DNA from 4 places in the Sideroxydans sp. CL21 genome. Region 1 is predicted to be linked to each of the others. Evidence: riboswitches for the same ligand, from Rfam matches in the RefSeq annotation. Region 1 holds a riboswitch; each other region holds the start of a gene.
What was found. Region 1 has a riboswitch for cyclic di-GMP ahead of QOY30_RS11280 (bacteriohemerythrin). Riboswitches for the same ligand answer to the same signal wherever they lie in the genome.

Region 1 (4,330 bases):
GGTAATGGACAAGGCATTGTTCCCTCGCGAAAAGGTTTGTGCCGGCTGGATCACGCCCGCTGTAGTGGAAGCGCTGCAACTGGATACTCAGGATTATGCCCTGCAACATGTGTTCCAGCCGATCACTGCCTTCCGGACCGGCCTGATTGAGGGCGGAAATGTGGAGACAAGATATCCAACCACGGTCAGCTATGGCATACGCCGTTACGAGTTTGACGACTATCTGCTGCGCCGCTCTGGTGCACGTCTGCAACTTGGTCAGGCATTGAAATCGATACAAAGGAACGGCAATCAATTCATCGTCAACGATGCGGTCTCGACTCCTCTGATAATCGGCGCAGGCGGACATTTTTGCCCGGTTGCGCGCTTCATGGGTGCTCAGCTAGGAGGGAGCGAACCTGCAATCACTGCCAAGGAAATCGAATTCAAAATGAGCCTGGAGCAGAGCAGTGTTTGCGGAGTTCAAGGTGACACTCCTGAACTCTACTTTTGCCGTGATATGAAGGGATACGGCTGGTGCTTCCGCAAAGGCGACTATCTCAATATCGGGCTCGGACGCGAAGACAACCACCTGCTTTCTGAGCAACTTGAACGTTTTTGCGAATATCTCAAAGAGCGCGGCAGAATTCCGATGGGTATTCCGGACAGATTCCATGGACATGCGTACCTGCTTTATGGGCATTCCGTTCGCAACCAGATCGATGACGGCATGCTGCTCGTAGGCGATGCGGCCGGGCTGGCGTATCCGCAAAGCGGCGAAGGAATCAGGCCGGCTGTTGAGTCCGGTCTCATGGCCGCGGCCACTATCCTGGAAGCACAGGGAGACTACCGCCGCCAGCAGTTAATGCCATACAGTTCTCGCTTGCTTGCGCGCTTTGGCGCTGCGCCCGCGCCAGGCAACGCAGGGCAATCGTTCGCCGGTAAACTGCTCGCCGGGTTATTGCTGAAAAACAAATGGTTCACCCGCCATGTGGTTCTGGATCGCTGGTTTCTGCACACACATCAACTGGCCATATGAACATCAAGCTCAGCGGTCCCGTGTGCGCCAGAGACGGATAACAATATAACCACCCACCATGCCGCCCAAATGAGCAAAATGCGCAACCCCGGCCTGGCTTCCTGTCGCACCAAGAATCAGCTCGATGCCTGCATACAAGGTCACAAACAACCATGCCGGGAGAGCAATGGGCGGAAAAATGAGCATGAGCATCCTGTTCGGAAAGAACATACCGTAGGCAAGCAACAAACCAAACACGCCGCCTGATGCTCCTATCGTCGGGTAAACACTGCCGGTCACACTCGTGACGAACAACTGCATAAGCCCCGCCGACAGGATGCTGGCAAAATACAGGAGGAGAAATGACCGATGCCCCATCAGGTACTCCAGTTCACGGCCAAACATCCAGAAACCGTACATGTTGAAGGCGAGATGGGTGATGCTGGCGTGCAAAAAAGCATACGTTAGCAACTGCCAGGGCATGAAACCCGCCCCGAAAGGCCACAGGGCGAATCCGCTGACGGCAGGCTCACCCGCGCCGATCTCCAGCAGAAACCCGGCAACGGTCAAAAATATAATGGTCCAAATAGTGGACAAAGGGCTGCGCACCGCTTACCTCCTATGCACTCAGCCGAGTCTCGATTGAGTTTCACCGGCCGTGCCGTCGCATGTCTGATCGATACCACGCACTGTTTATATGGGGTCATACATCGACCGGCAATTCCCGGCTGCAATGTGCAAGTTCGATATGAATTCATCGACCAACCGTTCTTGCACAGCAAGCGTCGCTTAACTTACCAGATTTTCCTCCACCAACGACCGGTCTTTTCAACCATTTCCATGAAGACTGCCGTCGCTTCGCGTTCCCACGCGGCAATCGAGAATCCGCTGTTGCGCAGTGCGGAGCTATATTTTTTATCGCTATCCTGAATGTGTTCCTTGAGCCACAACTTGAGAAAACTCAGCAGTTCAAAATGAATCGGTTTTTCATCGATCAAGAATTTTTTGCTTAGTTGATCGAGTCGCTCTATTAACTTCCTGTGTTCAAGTTTATGCGCTTCGAAACCCTCGTAGTTGGCCTGTTGCATCAGCTTCTCTTCAAGCGCGAAATGCGTTTTTGTGTAGGCCACAAGGTCATCGAGTATGACGGCGATTTCCTTATCGGCTTGCCGCCTTGAGACAGCGATGAATAAGTGATTAAGAATGCAGATCAACTCCTGATGTTGATTGTCGATTGTATTGATATCGACGCTGTAGTCTGGCGACCACTTGAAGAAAATCTCTTCGTCTGACATGGCAAACTCGGACATTATTACCTCCCCTCGTTATGGATTAGTGCTCGCTTGATATTGAAACGAGTTCAATTAAGTCAGATAAATATCTCCTCCCAATTGATTTCAACGACCGACGGAGCTGGAGAGAGGCACAGGAATGGAAACCCATGTCGCAGTCCCGCTACCATAGTTACCCTTAGGCCGGAGACTTTGCGCCCATACTTTTCAGTACGTTTGCCAAGCAAGGTTCAGAATATTCCCTATTCAATTTATGGTCAATATGACCAGCAGCCCGGCATGTATTCCCAGGCAGGCCCCATTTCGCAAGTTTCCAAGTGGAACTCAGAATTTATCCTATTTCACGCGCAAGGATATTGAATGTGCATGGTAGTAACCATGATCCATGAAATTTAATTCATCCAGTTCTTCGCAGTGATTTCTTATAATTATCCAAGCCTGTGCGTAAATTTTTTGAGAACTCCTAATTTTGGCTGCGGTGTCTGAATGCGGCACGCAAATCAACAATTTTATTTGCATGGAATGACAGGAGGTTTTATGAAAAACTCATTGCTTATTGCTGTCATGGGTTGCGTAGTGATTTCATTGTCGGCCTGCACAACTGTCCAGTCCGGAATGGGAGCCGTCGAATGGACTCCCAGCAGCGGGACATTAAAAGAGCCCATCGGAGAAGGCTTCCATATAGTCTCGCCTTTCAGCGAAATCTATCAATACGATTTAAGGGAGCAGGAACATCAGGAAAGCCTTGATGTACTGGCTAACAACGGTCTTTCCATCATTCTCGATACCTCGATCCTATTTAAGCCTGTCAACTCCGAGCTTTTTCTTCTCCAGACAGAAATCGGACCGGACTATTATCGGATTCTCCTTGGCCCGCTTCTCCGTAGCGGGGCGCGGAAAGTTGTAGGACGTTACAGCCCGGAAGAAATTTACTCTACCAAACGTGAAGAAGTCGAAAAAGAAATATTCGCGGAGGTCAACCGGAAACTTCAATCCAAACACATTCAGGTCGATGGAATCTTGATCCGGGATGTTCACCTTCCCAAAGTCGTCCAGGAAGCAATCGAACTGAAACTCCAGCAAGAGCAAAGGGCTCTCGCCATGCAGTTTGTCCTCGATAAGGAAAGAAAAGAAGCCGAGCGTAAAAAAATTGAAGCCGCAGGGATAGCCGATTATCAACTACTGATTGGAAAAGGCTTGACTGATGCCCTTCTTCAATGGAAACAGATTGAAGCCATTGAGAAACTGGTTCAATCTCCCAACAGCAAGACAATTATTCTGGATGCAGGGAAAGGAAATCTTCCATTGATTCTGGACACCAGAACTTTTGAGCCGGAGTCCAAGCCCAATGGCGCGGGGAAGGCGCACTAAATTCCGTTCCAGCAGCGGCCATTCACATTTTCAGGGGAACCGATGTCAAAAATGGGTTGTTCATAATGGTCATGTCGCACCAATTTGATCGCCTTAATGTGATAAAGAATATTTGGACCGGTAGCCTTCATTGACGCTTCGCTTTGATTGTTGCGAAAAAGTCAGCGTATTGCATATCTTCAGTCAGAATATGATTGATCAGAATTTGTTTAATGACCAGCGCAGCGTCCACCCATTCCGCGTCTAATCCATAGGGCACAAACGAGTCCTGAATTCTTTTAAGTGTATTCTTCACAATATTGTGTGAAATTGCATGCCCTTCAGCATTAGGATATTGCCGCTCTCGAAAGAGTTTTTCTTCTTGCTCAAAATGTTGATTTGCATCCTCAATGACATCCTGCAATCGCTTCTTGATCTCTGTTGCCTTCATTCTTTCTGTGATGGAAAGATTAAGCTCGTTGATCAGCAAAATGAAGCGTTTGTGATCCTCATCGATTTCGGGAATGCCCACACTCATTCCATCATTCCATTCAATCTTCCACTGCGGTTTTTTCATCGAAAATGTCTAATGACTATCTATCAAGCCTGCCGACTCAAAAACTACAATGCACTGCATAAAGCGTTTTGCCGTATGCGCTGATCGAGTCGAGGTATTTGTGACTACCCGGAA
Region 2 (4,330 bases), 450 kb from region 1:
GCTTGGCGTAAAAATCATCCTGGAAAAATTGGCATCGACCATCTCGAATGGAAGCCGGGTGGAGATTCGCGGTTTCGGCAGCTTTGGTTTGAATTATCGAAAACCACGAAGTGGTCGCAATCCGAAGACCGGCGAAAAAATTACGGTAACTGCCAAATACCACCCGCGCTTTAAACCGGGGAAAACATTAAGGGAATTGCCCATTCAGGATGAAAAATGAAAACGGCATATTCCAGATTGGCTAAAGCTTTTTGCAGGATAGTTGAAAGCACAATGCCTTTGATAACGGCTATCGCACTGGCCGACTCAATCAATCCGCCAAACTAGCAGCGATAACATCTCGCTTGTTTGTTGGCGTGTTAATTCGGAAAACATCTACTAAAACAAACTTTGTTGCCCATACTTGTCCGGTTTGATGAAGAGCGTCGTATCCAGTGTATTCTCTTCGCGATTGAACCCCAGACGTTCGCACGCAAGCCGAAAACGCGCGGACAACAACTGCGCGAACAAGCCTTGACCGCTAAAGCGCGAACCGAATTCCGGATCGTTCTCCCGCCCGCCGCGCATCTCCCGCAAGCGGCTCATCACATGCTCCGCCTTCAGCGGATAGTGCGTGCCGAGCCAATCCTTGAACAAGTCTTTCAACTCGTAAGGCAGGCGCAGCAAGGTGTAAGCGGTTGTTCGCGCCCCGTGCTCATGCGCAGCTTGCAGTACATTCTCCAGTTCCGCATCGGTGAGAAAAGGAATCACCGGCGCAACCATCACCCCGCAGGGCACGCCAGCATCGTTCAAAGCTCGTACGGCTTGCAACCTGCGCCGCGGAGATGCGGCGCGCGGCTCCAGTTTGCGTGCCAGTTCAGCATCCAGCGTGGTGACCGAGATGAATACCTGCACCAGTTTTTCCCGCGCCAGTTGCGCAAGCAGGTCGATATCGCGCTCGACCAATGCCGACTTGGTCACGATGGACAGCGGATGCCTGCATTCCGCCAGCACCTCCAGTATCTGCCGCGTGATCTTCCACTCGCGTTCTATGGGTTGATAGGGGTCGGTATTGGAACCGAGTGCAATGGGTGAGCATCGGTAGGAAGGCTTCGCCAGTTCAGCGCGCAACAGCTTTGCCGCCTCCGGCTTGGCAAACAGTTTGGTCTCGAAATCCAGCCCCGGTGAGAGGTTCAGGTAGCCATGCGAAGGCCGCGCATAGCAATAGATACAGCCGTGTTCGCAACCGCGATAGGCATTCAGCGAATAATCGAACGGCAAGTCCGGCGAATCGTGGCGCTGGATCACGCTCTTCGTTTTCTCTACCGTCACAGTCGTCCTGAACGGAGGCAGCTCTTCATCCGTTGTGCCCCATCCATCATCGACACGTTCGCGTGCCACACTCTCGAAGCGTCCTTCGATCTGCAACGTTGCGCCACGTCCTTTTACTACTTCGTGCTTCACTTGATCTTTCCTGGCCCGAGGTCTTGTTGCAACAGAACGATCGTTCTGTATTCCTCAACTATAGGGCGCACGGGGAGGCCATGTCAAACCGGGCATGTGTGGCTCGCAGTTTCACAACTTGATAAGTCGACGTGTAGGCCATGAGGTCAGCAAGTTTGACAGCATCCTCGGCTTAACCATAGAATCCAAATGCAATCGTCGATTTATACATCGGCACCTGCAAGGGCAAACCCGCCGAAAGACGGGGACGCAAAGCTACCGGGCTAAAGGACATGTTCCTATTCGACTACTCGTCGAGTGCCAGCGGGGCCGCCAGGCAATCTGAGCATTTTCTCAATTTCTTTTGGCGTTCCGCTGGTTCGGGTCTTTGCGTATAACCAATACGAGGGTTATATGGCAGTAGTAAATCCTGAAATCAGTAAATCTGGCAATAACAAATCGGACAAGAAAAAAATCCGTACGATGGTTATTAAAAGGATAAAACACATCCGCAAGCCGCATTCCAGCGGCACGTGGAAAATCGCTTACGCCGATTTCGTAACTGCCATGATGGCGTTTTTTTTGCTGCTGTGGATGATTGGAAACAATTCGGAAGCCCGGCTGCGGGGTATTGCAAAATACTTTCAAACACCATTGATGGTTTCCTTTGCCGGCGGGAAGGATATGTCCGATCTTGGTAACATCATAAACAATGGGAGCAACGGTCTCATTGAAGGTAATGCGCAATTGAAAAAAGGCGACGTGCCGGAGTCTCATCGATTCGATTTGACCGATGGGCGACGAGAAGCGCAGCACAAAGAAATGGCGCACCTGCAGGAACTGAAGCTCCGCCTGGAGCAAGAGATTGATGCGAATCCGGAGCTGCGCAACTTCAAGGATCAATTCCAGATCGACATCACCACGGACGGTTTGCGTATCCAGATTATCGACAAACAAAATCGCCCGATGTTCGATCTGGGCAGCGCAAGCCTCCAGCCATACACGGTTGATATCCTGCATAAATTCGGCAACGTATTAAACGACGTACCAAACAGGATAGGCATTACCGGTCACACCGATGCAACGCCTTATCAAGGCACAGCAAGAAATTACAGCAACTGGGAGCTGTCGCTGGATCGCGCCAACGCTGCACGGCGTGCACTGATCGGCGGGGGCATGTCAGACGACAAGATCATCCGCGTCGTCGGTTTGTCTTCTTCTGCACCGTTCGATTCAGCCGATCCGTTCAGCCCGCATAACCGACGCATCAGCATCATCGTGATGAATGCACGGGCAGAGAATACTGTCCGCACGGATGGCGCATGGCTCGAAACCGAATGAGATCAACGTCCTCACTCTCTCCAGACACTCTTCCAACTATAAATACACATCATCATGACGAGATCAGAACTGATTGAACAGCTTGCTTCCAGACATCCGGAACTTACCCAGCGGGATATTGAGATGAGCGTCCGCCTGATTCTGGATCAGATTTCCTGCGTTCTGGAGAAGAAGGAAAGAGTTGAGATCCGGGGATTCGGGACCTTCGGAATCCTGCATCGCCTGCCACGCAATGGGCGCAACCCAAAAACGGGCCTCATTGTCGAAGTGCCCGCCAAGGACGTGCCGCACTTCAAAGCCGGCATTGCGACACGAAGTCGCGTACAGAAGTTGTTTCTGCTTCAAATGAAGAAACCATCCGTGTCACCGGATGAATCTAGGGGTCTGAATAAAGAGCGGCCCTGACACTGTAACGAAGTGCCGCAGGGCACGGGGTATCAATCGCGAGAGGCATACCCTTCTGACAGCCATGCGTCGGTGAAGTGCTAGATAGTCGGTATGGTGAAAACATTTGAATCTGCGATAAAGATCGTAACTGAAAGCAAGCGGAAGTGGCTAATACGCTTGAACCAAAACGGTAATGGAGGTGGGAACAGCGTCTTGCCGGTACGCTTTCGTGACCCATACACCTCCCGGTCGATAGCAGGCACCTAACCCGACGTACTTCTGTACGTGGAACGTGGAAACCCCGTATCGCTCCCTTCGGGGACAGCGGACTGTAAAGTCCGCCCATGGTGATGCGGGCACAGGAACGAGGAAAAAGCGAATGCCGTTCTGTAACGGGATGGATAGGGGTTGAAACATCACCCCACGCGAAAGCGGGCAGACTTCCTTATGGTCTCTCCTCACAAGAGAGTTGGCAGAACCATCCAAACGGGGGGAAAGCAAATGAACGCTGCAACATTGGCGTGTGCATCTTCCGGCATGACGTGGGACGACATCAGTTGGATCGACGTCCAGCGTCAGGTAAGGCGGCTGCAAGCGCGTATTGTGAAGGCAACACAGGTCGGCAGATACAACAAGGTGAAAGCCTTGCAATGGATGTTGACCCACTCGTTCAGCGGCAAAGCATTAGCCGTCAGACGCGTGACTGAAAATAAAGGCAGGAACACCCCCGGTGTGGACAAGATCACATGGAAAACACCGGCGGCAAAGATCAACGCGATCGCGTCGATGAAGCGACGGGGATATTCGCCGCTTCCGCTTCGGAGGGTATTAATTCCGAAGAAGAATGGCAAAACAAGGCCGCTTGGCATTCCCGTAATGAGGTGCCGCGCCATGCAAGCGCTATATCTGCTGGCGTTGGAACCCGTTGCGGAAACCACCGCTGACCTGCACTCATATGGGTTCAGGCCGGAGCGCTCAACTGCCGATGCAGGAGGGAAATGCTTCAACTCCCTCGCGCAAAAGGTAAGTGCGGAATGGGTGCTGGAGGCCGACATCAAAGGCTGTTTCGACAACATCAGTCATGACTGGATGATCGCCAACATTCCTATGGACAAGGCGATTCTAAAGAAATGGCTCAAGGCGGGATACGTTTATCAAAACGAACTCTTCCCCACAGACG
Region 3 (4,330 bases), 1.4 Mb from region 1:
TAGTCTTGGTTGCATAGCCATTGATGAGGGCATTCGTCAAAGGCTGGGGCGGACGATCCAGACCCATCAGACCGATGGCACGGCCACCTGCTGCCAAAGTGATGTGAGTTGCGTCAACGGCATGCACAGCGATCGCACCGCTGGTGATATCGATAGTCGCACCCGCTGCGAGACCATTCTGAGCAGCTGTCATGCAAGAACCCAGCGCGCCGGAAGAAGTGTTCTCGATCACTGTGTAGCCACCAGCAACCGTTGCGAGATAAGATGCAGGACCTTGTGGTAATGAAGTGCAAGGGAAACCGAAGAAGAAGTCGTTGATCGAAGCCTGTGTACCCGACCCGGCAGTGCGTTTGCAAACAATAACGGGACCTGCTGCGTAAGTTGCGTCAACGAAGCTCCAGTCAGTGGACAAACCGCCCATCAAGCCGGTTACCTGTGCTTTGGTGAGGTTGGTGATGCCGGTGTTAGGAGTAACAATGATGGACATTGGCTGAGCCAGTGTGGCTTGGGCTGTCAGCGCAGCGATGATGGCCGGCGTAGCCGGTGCAGTACCTGCCGGTACGTTGATACCCACGAACATGGCTGGCTCTACGTCGGAAACACCTGCATCAGGCACTGCCCCAACTGCGCCAGTACAAGACCACAGCGGTGCGCCCGTGACAGAATCAACGCCCACAGCGGCTGCGCCGCAAGTGGTCAGATCGATTCTGTTTACATTTTGAGCCAAAGCCACGGGAACCACACCCATGATAGAACCGCCCTTGGCAGTTTCATACACAACACCGGTCTGCCCAGCCAGAGCAGCACCCGCTGCAGCCGAGAACGTACCGGCATAAGCGCGATAGTTGTTGCCGGAAGGAACTGTTGCAGAGCCGTCTTCAAATACGCTCACTGTGCCGGCTGTGAAAATACCGTTGGCGATCTGGCCGATCGTATTCTGCAAGGCAGAAGAACCGGAGATGAACAACTGATTTGTTGAGGCAGCAGCTTGAGCGGGTGTCGGGGCTGCGGCGAATGCCTGGCCGGCAAAGGCCAAGGCGCATACTGCTGCGATTGCTTTCAATTTCATTTTATTTCTCCAATTTGGGAATGACATTAAATTAAATATTCAGTGGTGCTATTCACTTGCATCACCCCTGCCTCCACTTCAAGGCAGGGGCTGGCTACGCAACCTTAAGCAAAGGTCATGCTGCTTTCGTTATTACGACGACGTGTTGCGATGAAACCAAGCAATCCCAAACCGCTCAACATCAACAGCCATTCGCCGGGTTCCGGAACTGCAGCTACGGCGTATGACAACGCGCCGTTTGTGCCCAGCGTCCATGTTGCAGCCGCGCCTGTCGAATTCAGGAATTGCAGGTTCGTAGAACCGGCATAAGCGCCACGGCTGTTTTGTGTCGGGGTCACGAAGTAGAAGCTTTGGCTTGCGCCGAGTGCTGCGGTATTGGTGAACGGAACAGCTCCAGCGAAGCCGTTGGCAACGGAATTACCCATATAAGCTGCACCCGCATAACCTGCCGGAGTAGTGATGGAAATTGTACCTGCAGGAGCCGCAGTCAACATTGTGTTGACATCAGCGAGGTATGTGCCATTCATAACTGTAGCTGCAGCTGTAAAATTCGGTGCAGTTGTATTTGCAACGGCTGCTGTGCCACTGTTAGTAGTGCTAAGAATACCAGAGGTGCCATAAGCAATCCCAGGCACAGATACAGCAGCAACGGACCATACATAAGCATCTGTAGTTTTGGCCAGGAAGCTGGTCAAAGTGGCATCGCTAAAGCTGAAGTTACCTTGAGTTGAAGCACCGGAAATAGCGGGAACCTTGGCTGTGCCACCAAAGGTAATGCCATTCAGGAAGCTCTGCATGGTGACACCCAGATTGCCGGTGTAGGAAGTGTTGGCAGTTGTATCCCAAACCGACAGAACCAGATCGTTGGCAAAAGTACCGCCATTGACGATAGTGTCAGTTGCTGTAGCGTTTGCCTGACCAGCAACAGCCAGTGCCAAAGCACCTGCCAGTACGGTCATATTCATTTTCATTTTCATCGTAAATCCCTTTCAATAACTCCCTGATGAGGGAGGTCTGTTAAGAAAGCCCGAAACCGCAAGCGGTTTCACAGCCATTCAAGTTACGGACAACGCATCGCCCGCTACTGCATGTGCAACCCGGCCATCTCCACTTGCGTCGAGATCCGTGGCTTTCCGCCCCCGCCTCGCAACGGGTTTAGCCTTAACAACTGACCCACAACATTCCTGTGCAGCCGACCGCAAATCTACCGAGTGGTCATTACAAAGTTTCGGTCTGAAAATGCATTTGGCATGAGCCGTTCAGACTATTTTGGTGCGTGCCTGAACGGCTTTCAGGCGAGTTGCACATTAGCGTGGCAACATGAAAAGAAATGTTCAAAAAAAATATCTTCTCTAGTCCGAACGGACTAGGTTTTACTAGTCCATCCGGACTATTGAACGTGACACTCGGGTGCTGACAGACAGGTATTGGTGCCGGTGAAACGAGAAATCAGATCTCAATGGAAAAAATCGGTAGGCTTGATATCGGAGAAAAAAATACGGGGTCAACGTAAATTCCGCAGTTGCGATTCAACTGCGGGATTTACGTTGCTACGTTTAGATGCGCGTTGATTCCAGCGCGATTCGGGTTATTGGTATTGAACTGCCAGAGGGGGCATGGATGCGGCTCCATCGCTGCTCACGCAGATGGCGTTGCGTGCCCTGGCCGACGCCATGCAAGTCGCCCCGGCTGCAGCGCCAAACTTGGCGCCAATATTCGCGCAGATTGTCGCATCGGTGCTGAACGTGATCTGGCAATAGTTTTGTTTGCGCGGGTCGGCAGTGGATCCTGCCGGCAGCGGTTGCACCGGTGGTACCTGGTAGGCGGGTGGTAACGGGTTGGCGGGTGGCGGACTAGCGGGCGTGGCGGCTGAAGCCAGGGCGTTGCCGTTGGGGTGATAGACGAATTTCCATTCCGAATAGTGTTTTTTTCCGGCGAACGCTTCACATCCTCTGCCGAAATTGTTTTTTTTGATCGGCTCAATTTCGGACAGGCTATACACGCCGACAATACCGCCATCCGCGCCTTTGATCAGCCCCCATTGCCTGGTGCCGGTGATGGGATCGGCAAATATCTTGCGCAGATAACGTGTGGTGTTGAGATAGCGCTTGTCCAGCACTAAATCTTCGAGCTTCTTCGGGAACTGTACCGCTCCGCTGGGCGTATTTTGATTGTAGGCCGTGATCGCCTGGCTGAACTGGTTGCCGATGAACAGCAGTTGCTGTTCCTTGGCACGCTGCTGCGCTGTCTTCCAGAAAGTGCCGATCGTGGCGAGCGTCACGCCCATGATGGCGACCAGAATCAGCAGGCCGATGTAGGTGAAGCCCGCGCTGCGGCAATATAAAGGCGTGTGCTTCAACGACATGCTAGTCCTCGGCTTATCGGTTGATCCGGCCTAATTGATCCGGCCGATTGAAGTCCGGCATAGTCCGGGGCCGGTGATTTCAACTCAAATAGTCCATTAGCAAAATCTGCGTCACTCCGGCGCAGGCCGGAATCCAGATGATTAAAAAATTCCCACCCTTCGACAGGCTCAGGACAGGCTGACCTTCGGTCAAGTGAAGCAACATCATGGTTTTGTCGGCTTCGCGGCATGTCTTTATGACTGGATTCCGGCCTGACCAGAGGTGAGCCTGTCCTGAGTTTATCGAAGGGCCGGAATGACGGTCTAATGAACTATTTGGGTTCAATCGACTGGACACCGGCACCCTCTCCTCAATCCTCTCCCAGCGGGAGAGGACGCAGCCGCTCCTTCTCCCCCGGGAGAAGGTTGGGATGAGGGTGAAAATTCAACGAGCTATCCCTCACCCTAACCCTCTCCCAGTAGGAGAGGGAACTTGTTCAGCGTTTCCTTGATCAACCTAATATCTAAGGTTGCGGCGCTGACGCATCCAGCATCTTGGCGATTTTATCGGTCGGCTGATTTCCAAACAGCAATTTGCCGTTGCTGAAAACGATGCCTGGCGTGCCGGTGATCCAGTTTTTTGTGGCGATCTCGGCGATATCCTTGATCGGCGTCTGACAGTCTGTGTTGCTGCCTTCGGGTTCCTTTTGCAGCAACAACATGTCGTTCCAGGCCTTGGCTCTGTCTTTGGCGCACCAGATCAATTCCGCTTTGCGCATGGCGCCCGGATGCAGTTCGGCGAGCGGCAACAGAAATGTGTAGATGGTGACGTCGTTCACGCCTTCCAGTTGTTTTTCGAGTCCCTGGCAATACGGACACTCGGGATCGGAAAACAGGGCGAGTTTGCGCGTACCGTT
Region 4 (4,330 bases), 1.0 Mb from region 1:
TTCGCGGCCATCCTGCTGTTCCGTTTCCATGCGGTATGGCTGCAGGCACCGATGCGCAATCCCATAGGCGAGTTCCTGATGGCGCTGACTGACTTTGTCGTATTGCGCGCGCGCCGCTACATTCCAAGGATTCTTGGCCTGGATACTGCCTCTTTGCTGTTGGCGTTCCTGGTCGAATTTTTCTATCTCTGTGCCTTGTTATGGCTGCAGGGTTACGCTTTCGAAACATTCCACTTGCCCGGACTGTTGCTATGGACGGCGGTCAAGTTGCTGAAGATCAGTTTTTACCTGCTCATGGCCACGTTGATCACAGAAGCGATCCTGTCCTGGGTCAATCCGCATACACCGCTTGCGCCGATGCTGGGCGCGGTCAACCGTCCCTTCGTGCAACCTTTGCGCCGCCGCATCCCGCCGGTAGGCAATGTTGATCTCTCGGTGCTGGTGCTGCTCCTTGTCTGCCAGCTTATCCTCATCGTGCCGATAGGCGGATTGGAACAGGCCGTGATGAGATTGCTGTGAGTGCATGGTATCGCCGCAACGGCGAAGTGCTCACCCTGACCTTGCACATCCAGCCCGGTGCAAAACGCACCGAAGTGGCTGGTTTGCATGGTGTGGCCCTCAAGATCCGCCTCGCCGCTCCGCCGGTCGAAGGCCGTGCCAACGAAGCACTCCTGAAATTCATCGCCGAATCCTTCGGCGTTTCACTACGACAGGTCGAGCTCAAACAAGGCGGGCAATCCCGCCACAAAGTCGTGGCGATCACGGGTAGCAAGGTGGAGCCGGAGAACTTGCTGGCCTGACACTTAAGTTGCCGTGTCATGTTCGCGTCACAAAGATTCCTTATAAGGGTATCCATGATGAAGCGAATCTTGTTCGGGTGGCTATTGATGACCAGCACTATAGCCTGGCCGGATACCCAATATCCGGGTTTGCAAGTGGATGTAAAAAGGGCCGGCAGCTTGTATACCTTCATCGCCAATTTCGATACCCCGTTGACTAAATGTGCCGCTTACCGTTACTTGACTGATTATGAAGCGGCAAAGAGTTTGCCGGGTGTGGTTGAATCGCTTGCCTATCGCGAAACCGCAAACACGGTAAGGGTTGAACGCACAGCCGACGAACATGTCCTGTTTTTCCATGTCCGGCTTCATTCGATCATGGAGTACACAGAAAAGCCTTATGAGGGTATTTCCTTTATGCAGTTGTCAGGCGATTCGAAAGAATTTCAGGGAAGCTGGAGCATCCAGCCGAACCAGCATGGAAGTACGCTCAGGTTCCAGGGGGTGTGGGAGCCGGACACCCTGATTCCACTGTTCATCATCGACCATTTTGCAAAAAACGGCCTCGTGGACAGATTCAGCGCTATCGCCCAATTGGCCGAGAAGCGCAACGACACGGCCTCAACTCAATGTGAAGACCAGCAACAAATGGCCAACGTAGTAGAATAAGACTGACTTGAGTTGGTTTGTGGGCTTGATTCAAACAAGGCTTGCAACCGCGAATCAAGGTCTGGCAGGAGATTTTGCAGGGTAATTGGGATCCAACCACTTGCCAACGAGTGAAATATCCTCAACAATCCGTACCCGGTACTTCAACCGCAACCAAGGAGCAAAAACGCATGAACCGTAAAGAACTCATCGACGCACTGGCAACCAAGACAGACAGCAGCAAGGCTGATGCTGACCGCAACATCGCTGCCCTGATTGAAATCATCACCGCTACCCTGAAGAAGGGCGACAACGTTGCGTTGGTAGGCTTCGGCACATTCGAGGTCCGCAAGCGTGCAGCTCGCAATGGCCGTAACCCGTCCACTGGCGCTGCTATCAAGATCAAGGCTTCCAAGCAGCCCGCATTCAAGGCTGGTGCTACCTTGAAAGCCGCAGTCAACGGCGTTAAGAAGTAATTATCCAGGCCAGAGATGGCTTAGGAAAAAGGCCGGCGACAAGCCGGCCTTTTCAGTTGGGCAGGGCACGTCAGGCAGGATTTCTGTTATGCATTCCAGTGCCACTATTGGCACTGCTTGCGTATTTTCGCCATTCTTGACGCAGGTATATTTCCTCAGTAACCTTGTCATGTACTTGTAACAATAGTTTCATGCTTGGCAATAAGCTTTATACAAAATCTGAAAACGGCAAACTGGTCAAAAGATCAGGACGCAAAATTACCGGTCTAAGGGGCTTCGGCGCTATGACAGCGGGATCACCAGATACATTCGCGCGAATTCCCGCGCAAGACTTCTGCGTCTCTCTTGTCATTCTCCTCACCCTGAAATAACCCGGTTTTGCCGCTTATCTGGGCGGTGCCAGAAACAGGTTTTGCCGGCAGGGTCTCTTGTTGGTCCCAAGCAAGCTTCGCCAAAATATTTGGCGATGGCTGCCTGTGAAGCTGTCTGACCGGCTGGAAATTTAGATTTGTTTGTGCTTTAAATCAGGAGAAAAAATGAAGAGGAATAAGACTTGGGGCGGCTTGAACGCAATTTTTATGTTGTTGTTGATGCTGAATCAGGCACAGGCGGGCGTCATTTTTGGGATAGGGGCAACTTTTCCCAAGCAGGTTTACCAGGAATGGGGGAAACAATACAAGGCTGAAACCGGATCGGCACTGGCATATTTTGCGCAGGGTTCCGGCAAAGGCATCGAAGCGATCTTGGCGGGGAAGGCCGACTTTGGGGCGAGTGACAAACCATTAATATTCGAAGAGCTGGAAAAAAGCAAGTTGATGCAATTTCCTGCATTGATCGGGGGTGTTGTTCCCGTCGTCAATATCAAAAAAATAGGCGACGGGCAGCTGCAACTGGATGGTGTCATTCTGGCAGATATTTATCTTGGCAAAATCAGACGCTGGAATGATCAGGCGATCGTCGCCCTCAATCCCGGACTGGCTTTGCCTGACGAAGCAATCGACGTGATGCATCGCTCGGACAGTTCGGGCAGCACCTTTGTCCTGACCGACTATTTGTCCAAGGTCAGCAGTGAATGGAAAACCACCATGGGCGCAGCAACAGCGGTAGCCTGGAAGGTGGGGGAAGGCGTTGACGGCGGTGATAATCTGGCAAAAAAAATCGGCAATACGCCGAATTCCATCGGCTATCTCGATCCGTCTGTAGTGCAACAGAGGCATCTGACCTTCGTGAAGATGCGCAATCGTGACGGCAAGTATGTCAGCCCGAATCAGGCCTCGTTTGCGGCCGCGGCGAAGAATGCAGAATGGAGTGCGTCTAACGGGTTCAACCAATCGCTGACCGATCAGATCGGTTCTGAAAGCTGGCCGCTGGCCACCGCCACCTACATCATTATTTCCCGCAGTCCTGCTGAAGCGTCCGGAACCGAGGAGGCATTGAAATATTTTGACTGGACATTCCGCAAGGGAAACCTGATCGCCCAGGATCTTGGATTCGTTTTGATCCCGCCCGAGGCGATGCAAAGCGTGCGCGATTCATGGAAGATGCAGATCAAGGACCGCGCCGGCCGGCCTTTGTGGAAATAGGCAGATGTAAGTTATCGGCTGTATGAGTTTCAAGCGCCGGTGCCTGAAGAAAGAAGATAGCGCCGACTTTTCATCAGTCACCGAAACTGTGGCATTACGTACAAGCTTACATCAGGATGACATCGTATTGTTCCTGCGTGTAGAGCGTTTCCACCTGCAGGGAGACGGGCTTGCCGATGAAGTCGGAAAGCATGGCGAGGCTTTGCGATTCCTCGTCCAGGAACAGGTCAATGACTTGTTGTGAACCCAGGATACGGTATTCGCGGGCGTTGAACTGGCGTGCTTCGCGCACGATCTCACGCAGGATCTCATAGCACACGGTCTGCGCGGTCTTTACTTCGCCGCGCCCCTGGCAGGTCGGGCAGGGCTCGCACAGTACATGCGCCAGGCTTTCGCGGGTGCGTTTGCGCGTCATCTCCACCAGGCCCAGCGAGGAAAAGCCGCTCACACTGATGCGAGTGTGGTCGTGCGCCAGCATTTTTTTGAATTCATCCAGCACCGCATCACGGTGCTCTGTCGTGTCCATGTCGATGAAGTCGCAGATGATGATGCCACCCAGATTGCGCAGCCGCAATTGGCGCGCAATGACCTGCGCGGCTTCCAGATTGGTCTTGAAGATCGTGTCGTCGAAATTGCGCCCGCCGACGAATCCGCCAGTGTTGACGTCTACGGTGGTCAGGGCTTCGGTCTGGTCGATGATGAGGTAACCGCCCGATTTCAGGTCCACGCGGCGTGACAGCGCGCGCTCGATCTCTTCTTCCACGCTGTACATGTCGAACAGCGGGCGGGCTCCGAGATAGTGTTCCAGCTTGGGCACGGCGGTGGCAATGTAGTCGGTGGCAAA

Region 2: linked by a shared signal. The riboswitch ahead of motB (flagellar motor protein MotB) and the one ahead of QOY30_RS11280 (bacteriohemerythrin) in region 1 are both predicted to bind cyclic di-GMP.
Region 3: linked by a shared signal. The riboswitch ahead of QOY30_RS04995 (PEP-CTERM sorting domain-containing protein) and the one ahead of QOY30_RS11280 (bacteriohemerythrin) in region 1 are both predicted to bind cyclic di-GMP.
Region 4: linked by a shared signal. The riboswitch ahead of pstS (phosphate ABC transporter substrate-binding protein PstS) and the one ahead of QOY30_RS11280 (bacteriohemerythrin) in region 1 are both predicted to bind cyclic di-GMP.

Annotation. Positions count from the first base shown of each region.
Region 1 is NZ_LR699166.1:2,425,284-2,429,613, forward strand. It holds gene QOY30_RS11270 (NAD(P)/FAD-dependent oxidoreductase) at 1-1,018, shown strand, start outside; gene QOY30_RS11275 (rhomboid family intramembrane serine protease) at 1,028-1,606, opposite strand; gene QOY30_RS11280 (bacteriohemerythrin) at 1,792-2,307, opposite strand; cyclic di-GMP riboswitch class I at 2,440-2,520, opposite strand; gene QOY30_RS11285 (prohibitin family protein) at 2,827-3,660, shown strand; gene QOY30_RS11290 (bacteriohemerythrin) at 3,788-4,216, opposite strand; gene QOY30_RS11295 (hypothetical protein) at 4,321-4,330, opposite strand, start outside.
Region 2 is NZ_LR699166.1:2,878,965-2,883,294, forward strand. It holds gene QOY30_RS13645 (integration host factor subunit beta) at 1-220, shown strand, start outside; gene QOY30_RS13650 (PA0069 family radical SAM protein) at 379-1,443, opposite strand; cyclic di-GMP riboswitch class I at 1,658-1,760, shown strand; gene motB (flagellar motor protein MotB) at 1,837-2,763, shown strand; gene QOY30_RS13660 (integration host factor subunit beta) at 2,818-3,168, shown strand; gene ltrA (group II intron reverse transcriptase/maturase) at 3,652-4,330, shown strand, end outside.
Region 3 is NZ_LR699166.1:1,045,400-1,049,729, reverse strand. It holds gene QOY30_RS05000 (type 2 periplasmic-binding domain-containing protein) at 1-1,069, opposite strand, end outside; gene QOY30_RS04995 (PEP-CTERM sorting domain-containing protein) at 1,174-2,046, opposite strand; cyclic di-GMP riboswitch class I at 2,158-2,239, opposite strand; gene QOY30_RS04990 (type II secretion system protein) at 2,658-3,434, opposite strand; gene QOY30_RS04985 (DsbC family protein) at 3,938-4,330, opposite strand, start outside.
Region 4 is NZ_LR699166.1:3,445,006-3,449,335, reverse strand. It holds gene QOY30_RS16480 (YggT family protein) at 1-519, shown strand, start outside; gene QOY30_RS16475 (DUF167 domain-containing protein) at 516-800, shown strand; gene QOY30_RS16470 (SRPBCC family protein) at 855-1,448, shown strand; gene QOY30_RS16465 (HU family DNA-binding protein) at 1,619-1,903, shown strand; cyclic di-GMP riboswitch class I at 2,121-2,207, shown strand; gene pstS (phosphate ABC transporter substrate-binding protein PstS) at 2,440-3,486, shown strand; gene rng (ribonuclease G) at 3,593-4,330, opposite strand, start outside.